2 regions of the Luteibacter mycovicinus genome follow, and region 2 is predicted to be linked to the other one. Evidence: riboswitches for the same ligand, from Rfam matches in the RefSeq annotation. Region 2 holds a riboswitch; the other holds the start of a gene.
The links. Region 2 has a riboswitch for cobalamin ahead of metE (5-methyltetrahydropteroyltriglutamate--homocysteine S-methyltransferase). Riboswitches for the same ligand answer to the same signal wherever they lie in the genome.
Positions count from the first base shown of each region.

Region 1: linked by a shared signal. The riboswitch ahead of FA85_RS17730 (CoA-acylating methylmalonate-semialdehyde dehydrogenase) and the one ahead of metE (5-methyltetrahydropteroyltriglutamate--homocysteine S-methyltransferase) in region 2 are both predicted to bind cobalamin.

Region 1 is NZ_JQNL01000001.1:3,977,335-3,980,784, forward strand. It holds gene FA85_RS17710 (Lrp/AsnC family transcriptional regulator) at 1-232, shown strand, start outside; gene FA85_RS17715 (hypothetical protein) at 278-466, opposite strand; gene FA85_RS17720 (aldo/keto reductase) at 578-1,030, opposite strand; gene FA85_RS17725 (VOC family protein) at 1,139-1,522, opposite strand; cobalamin riboswitch at 1,634-1,838, shown strand; gene FA85_RS17730 (CoA-acylating methylmalonate-semialdehyde dehydrogenase) at 1,979-3,450, shown strand, end outside.
Region 2 is NZ_JQNL01000001.1:1,543,014-1,546,463, reverse strand. It holds gene metE (5-methyltetrahydropteroyltriglutamate--homocysteine S-methyltransferase) at 1-1,813, opposite strand, end outside; cobalamin riboswitch at 2,009-2,225, opposite strand; gene FA85_RS06990 (glycosyltransferase) at 2,316-3,450, shown strand, end outside.

The sequences.
Region 1 (3,450 bases), 2.4 Mb from region 2:
GACACGCCAGCTGCTGGCGCTGCAGGCCTTTCCCGAGGTGGAGGAAATCCACACCGTGACGGGAGAGAGCGCGATGTTGCTGAAGGTGCGGACGGCCGATACGCGGGGGCTCGAGCACCTGCTGGAGCGGATTCACGCGATGGAGGGATTCAAGGGGACGCGGAGCTATATCGCTCTGTCGACGTATCTGGAGCGGGGACCGAGTGCGGAGGAGGCTTCCGGGGCGACATAAAAAAACCCCGCGGTGCGGGGTTTCTGACGCCGACTTACGGGAGGCTCAGCGATCGCGTCGCGCGCGAACCTTGATCCGCTGCATCCGGCGCTGCTGCATCATGTTGAACCAGAAGGCCGTCTCCGTCACCACGCCAGCGGCGACGAGCAGCAACGTCCCTGTGACCGAACCGGCGAGAAAGAACACGACGGCCAGGGCGAACAAGGCGGCGAGGACGAGATGACGTTGGCTCATGGGTGACTCCTGCTTGCTGCGCGGCCCCGGGACCCGGGCGCGGCCTGATTCGATCCTCGGCTACCTACGAGATGGTGTCAATCGCGGAAACGTCAAGGGATTGTGGGCGATTCAGCCACGATAACGTCGCGCATCCACCAGCAGGGTCAGTGCGGGGGAGGTCTGCCGCCGGTTCGGGTCTACGCGGTGCTGATAGAGCAGATCGATCTGCTCGATGCCCAGACGCTTGAGCGATCCCTCGGCGGCCTTGCGGATGTTTTCCGGGAGGCTGTCCAGACCCGTCTGCTTGTTCGTTTCCGGATCGAACGCGAAGCCGAACTTCGTCACGATGACGACGCGGTCGCGCATCGGCGCGGGGGCTTTACCGACGATTTCCTCGTTGGTGAACGGGCCATAGACCTCGGCCGTGTCGAAGAAATCGACGCCCAGGTCCACCGCCTCGCGCATGAGCTTGACTGACTCGTCGCTGCTCAGCGCGTGGCTATAGCTGAAATTGAGGCCCATGCAGCCAAAGCCGAGGGCTGAGACTTCCAGGCCGCTTTTACCGAGAACGCGCTTTTTCATGGTGATCTCCAGAAGGTAGCCATGACGCCATGCTACCGACCGGGGGTCCAGTGATTAAGTGGGATAAACCGCTTGAGCCTATGCGGGCAGTTCATCAATGATCTTCCATCAGCTGGCGTGAAACACCGCCTCGATGTTGTGGCCATCCGGATCCAGCACGAAACCGCCGTAATAGCCTTCGTGATAGTGCGAACGCGGGCCCGGCGGACCGTTGTCCCTCGCGCCCGCATCCAGCGCCGTCTGATGAAATAGCCGCACCAGCTGCTGCGAACTCACTCGAAAGGCGACGTGTACCGGCGGCTGATTGGGTGTGCCCTGGTAGATCCAGAAATCCGGCTTGCCGTTCTCGCCGAACCCCGCCACATCGGTGCGCCCCGTTTTCGACGCGGGGAAGTGCACGATCAGTTCGTAGCCGATGGACGCCAGTACGGTGGTGTAGAACTGCTTGCTGCGCTCGAAGTCGCTGACGGTGGCGCCGGTGTGGTCGATCATCGGGATCTCCTGGGCGTGGAACGGCTGGTCCGCGCAGCTTAGTCGGAATCCGTGGCGGCATCCAAGGCGCCTTTACTGCATCGCAGCGTGTCGCTCGCCGCGTCGCCGCCTACACTTCCGCTGGCCACAGGTGTCCTGCCGCCGCCATTCCGGTGCGCAGGGTGAAACGGGAAGCCGGTCCGATGCCGGCGCTGCCCCCGCAACGGTAGGCGAGAAAACCCGACTCAGAACCACTGCGGCAACGCGGGAAGGTGTCGGGGTGATGCGGATCGCATCGCTCGCAAGCCCGGAGACCGGCCCGTGGTGGGCACCGCTTGCGGTGTCTTCCTCGGGTGTTGCGGTGGGCAACCGGACGAGCTGGCTCGATGCGGCGTCCGCGGCCTCGAACCGACTTGTCTCGCTCACGCACGCCCGGTTTCGCGGGTGAGCGATATGGAGACAGGCATCATGAACGAGATGAATCGTGCCGCGACCGACGTCGCGACCGTCAAACTGCTGATCGACGGCGAGTTCGTCGAGTCCGCGACCACACAATGGCGCGATGTGATCAACCCGGCGACGCAGGTCGTGCTGGCACGTGTGCCCTTCGCCACGTCCCGGGAGGTGGATGCGGCCGTCGCCGCCGCCCGGCGCGCGTTCGCCACCTGGCGCAAGACGCCCATCGGGACGCGGGCCCGCATCTTCCTCAGATACCAGCAGCTGATCCGCGAACACATGGCGGAGCTGGCGGCGATCCTCACGGCGGAACAGGGCAAGACACTGCCGGACGCGGAAGGCGACGTGTTCCGTGGCCTCGAGGTGGTGGAGCACGCGGCGGCCATCGGCAATCTGCAACTCGGCGAGCTGGCCAACAACGTGGCCGGTGGCGTGGACACGTACACACTGCTGCAGCCGCTGGGTGTCTGCGCCGGCATCACGCCGTTTAACTTTCCGGCGATGATCCCCCTTTGGATGTTTCCGATGGCCATCGCCACGGGAAACACCTTCGTGCTGAAGCCGTCGGAGCAGGACCCGATGGTCACCATGCGGCTGGTCGAGCTGGCGCAGGAGGCGGGCATTCCCAGAGGCGTGCTCAACGTCGTGCACGGGGGCGAGGAGGTGGTCAACGCCATCTGCGATCACGTCGACATCAAGGCGGTGTCTTTCGTCGGATCGACGAAGGTCGGTACGCACGTTTATCACCGTGCATCGCAAGCCGGTAAGCGCGTGCAGTGCATGATGGGAGCGAAAAATCACGCTGTCGTTCTGCCCGACGCCAACAAGGAGCAGACGCTCAATGCCATGGTCGGTGCCGCCTTCGGTGCGGCCGGGCAGCGTTGCATGGCGGCATCGACGGCGGTGCTGGTCGGTAACGCGCGGGAGTGGATTCCCGACATCGTCGCCAGAGCGCAGGCGCTGAGGGTGAACGCAGGCATCGAAGCGGGCACCGATGTCGGTCCACTGATCTCATCCGCAGCGCGTGAGCGCGTGGAGAGCCTGATCGACGCCGGGGTAGCGCAGGGGGCGACACTGGAGCTCGACGGTCGCGGCTTTCGCGTGCCGGGTTACGACGAAGGCAACTTCGTCGGGCCGACGATTTTCTCGGGCGTGAAGCCTGGCATGCGTATCTACGACGAAGAGATCTTCGGGCCCGTGCTGGTCGTCCTCACGGTCGACACGCTGGACGAAGCGATCGACCTGGTCAACGCCAATCCCAACGGAAACGGTACGGCCGTGTTTACGCAGAGCGGTGCGGCTGCCCGTCGCTTTCAGGAAGACATCGATGTGGGGCAGGTCGGTATCAACGTACCGATCCCGGTGCCGGTGCCGCTGTTCTCGTTCACGGGATCGCGTGCGTCCAAACTCGGCGACCTGGGCCCTTACGGCAAGCAGGCGGTCATGTTCTACACGCAGACCAAGACGATCACGTCGCGCTGGTTCGACGATGA
Region 2 (3,450 bases):
CGTCGATCTGCACGATGCCGATGCCGGCTTTTTCGAGATCGTGGACCTCGTCACGCAAGGCCAGGGCGATCTGTCGGCACACCTCGGCACGCGGGAGATCGTCACGTACGAACGACCACTGCAGCATCGTCACCGGACCGGTGAGCATGCCCTTCATCGGCCTGGCGGTCAGGGACTGGGCGTATGCGGACCAGGCGACGGTCATCGCGGCGGGACGCGCCACGTCACCGAAGACGATCGGCGGCTTGACGCAGCGCGAGCCGTAACTCTGCACCCAGCCCAGAGACGTGAACGCGTAGCCTTGCAGCTGTTCGCCGAAGTACTCGACCATGTCGTTGCGCTCGGGCTCGCCGTGCACGAGGACATCGAGGCCGGCTTCTTCCTGAAACGTCACGGCGCGCCGCACCTCCTCGCGAAGCACGGCCGTATAAGCCTCGTCGTCAAGCTTGCCCGAGCGATGCGCGGCACGCGCAAGGCGTAGTTCCGTGGTCTGCGGAAACGAGCCGATGGTGGTGGTCGGCAGGTTGGGCAGGCCGAAGCGCTGCTTCTGCACATTCGCGCGAAACGCGTAGGCCGAGCGGCGCTGTCCGAACTGGGGCGTCAGTCCACGCACGCGCGCCCGCACGTCGGCGCGCAGCACGTCGGGAGAAAGCAGACGCGCCGCCACCGTCGCTTGCTGACGCGCGAGCGCGAGCTGCGCCGTCTCGTCGCCGACGGCGGCATCGGCGTAGCGTCGCAGTTCGGCGATCTTCTGCCGCGCGAACGACAGCCAGTCGCCGATCGAACCCGGCAGGTGCCTTTCTTCCGACGCATCGATGGGCACGTGCAGCAGCGAGCACGACGTCGACAGCCACAAACGCTCGTCGCGGAGGCGCTCGCGTGCGCGGGCGATGCGCGGCGCGATGGCGGACGGGTCGCTCAGCCAGATGTTGCGGCCGTCGAGCACGCCGGCGGACAGCACACGACCGGCGGGAAGCGCGTCGAGCACGGCATCCAGTTGCCCGGGCGCGCGCGCTAGATCGACATGCAGGCCGGCGACGGGCAACGACGCCGCCAGTTCGAGGTTGCCGCCGAGCTCGCCGAAGTAGGTCGCGAGCAGGATGCGGCCACGCGACCGTTCACCGATGGCGGCATAAGCGCCGCGATAGGCCGCCTGCCAGTCCGGCTCGAGATCGAGCACGAGGGCCGGTTCGTCGACCTGGATCCAGTCGGCACCCGCGTCCGCGAGCGCATCGAGCAAACCGCTCCACGCCGGCAGCAACGCGTCGAGCAGCGCGAGGGGATCGCTGCCGTCGACGGTCTTGGCCAGACGGAGGAAGGTCAGCGGACCGAGGAGTACGGGGCGCGCCGCATGGCCGAGTGCGATGGCTTCACGATATTCCGCGACGACCTTGTCGGCGCGCGTGGCAAACGACTGGCCCGCCTGCAGCTCGGGGACGATGTAGTGGTAGTTGGTGTCGAACCACTTGGTCATCTCCAGCGCGTGCAGGTCGACTTCGCCGTCCTGACGGCCGCGTGCCATGGCGAAATAGCCGGCAAGCGGATCGCGCTGATGGAGTCCACGGTAGCGCGGGGGAATGGCGTCGACCGCGACGGCGGCATCGAGCATATGGTCGTAAAGCGAGAAGTCGTTGACGGGAACGCTGTCGGCTCCCGCGTCGCGCGCGAGGCGCCAGTGGCGTTCGCGGAGCTGACGGGCGACGGTGAGCAGGTCGTCGGCGCTGGTTTCACCCCTCCAGTGACTTTCCAGCGCTCGCTTCAGTTCGCGGCGTCGGCCGATGCGGGGAAAACCGGGGTAGGTAACGTGTGGCATGTGGATGATTCCTCTTCGTGGCAAAGAGGAGGGAAGGGCGGTTCGTCGCGGACGCACGTGCACTGCCACACGGAAGGTGCGGCAGCGTGAAGGCGTCATGCGGCTTGCCGTCGACCTTCGCCCCCGCGGGCGAACCGGACCCTCGCGCGAACGCGACGGCCCAGGTCGGGCAGGGCACACGCACCCATGACGGCACGCGCGCCCAGGCCGGCGGCAGGTCTTCGGGCTCGTGGATGTGGCACCTGGGTGCCGCCTTGCGTGTCGCTTCCCGGATCGCCATCGATCCAGTGCTGATGACGCGCTCGTCTCCACATACCGCTGCGGGGCAGCGCCGGATTCTCACCGGCTTCCCTCTTCGCTTTTATCCTTCTATTCGAATAGAGAGATAAAGACCGCTGGCGGCCCAGAGGTTAGCCCTACGGACGGGGCAGGTCAACGAGCCAGGCATGCATCGCGTCGACATGTCGCCCGCGACGATGCGCCAGGGCATCGGGAGTAAGGCATGGCGGCAAGGCACATCGTGATGGCGACGGTGGGATCGCAGGGTGACCTGTTTCCGTTCCTGTCCGTGGGGCGGGAGCTGGTGGCGCGGGGCCATCGGGTCACCATCGGTGCCCATGCGATTCATCGCGAGGCGGTGGCGGAGGCCGGGCTGAGGTTCGTCCTTGCCAGCGGGATCGCGGAGCCCGAGGACAAGGCCGCCTTCGCTGCCCGGGCGTTCCATCCGCTGCGCGGTCCGCGCTTCGTCGTACGTGACCTGGCTGCGGAGGATGTCGCGGCGAGCTACCGCGCGCTGGCGCCGGTATGTCTGGAGGCCGATGCGATCGTCACCTCGACGCTCGCCTTCGCCGGCCAGATTCTGGGCGAGACGACACGCGTGGCGTGGTTGTCCGCCGTCCTGTCGCCCGCGGTGTTCCTTTCCGCTTTCGATCCGCCGGCGACGGGCATGGCGCGACTCGACCGTTTCTTACGTGCGTCGCCGCGTCGTGGCGCCTGGGTGCGCCGGATCGGCGAGCGGGTGACCGCACCGTGGACACGTGCCGTGCGCAGCTTCCGGCAGTCGCTGGGTCTGGCGCCGGTGTCGGTGTGGGGCGATCCGTTTCATCGCGGACAGCACGCGCGCGATGGTGTGCTGGCGATGTATTCGCCGTTGCTGGGTCACGCGCCGCAGGATGCCCCGGCGCACAGCGTGGTCACTGGCTATTGCCGTTACTCGCCCTTCAACGAAACCCTTCCCCCGGAGCTGTCGGCGTTTCTCGACGCGGGTGACGCGCCGATCGTGTTTACGCTGGGATCGGCGGCGGTGCACGCGGGCGAGGCCTTCCTTCGCGAGAGCATGGCGGCGGCAGGCGCGCTCGGACGTCGTGCCGTCTTGCTCACCGGCTCGCCCGAGATGCGCGCGCGCTTGCCCGACACGTTGCCAGCCGGGGTGATGGCTGTGGAATACGCGTCACACGGTGCGCTGTTCCCGCGCGCTTCCGCGGTGGTACACCACGGGGGTGTCGGCACGACGCAGGAGAGTTTGCGCGCGGGGTGTCCGGCGCTCGTGGTGCCGCATGGCTTCGATCAGCCTGACAATGCGGCGCGTGTGCTTCGGCTGGGTGTGGGCGATGTATTGCCCGCTTCGCGTTACCGCG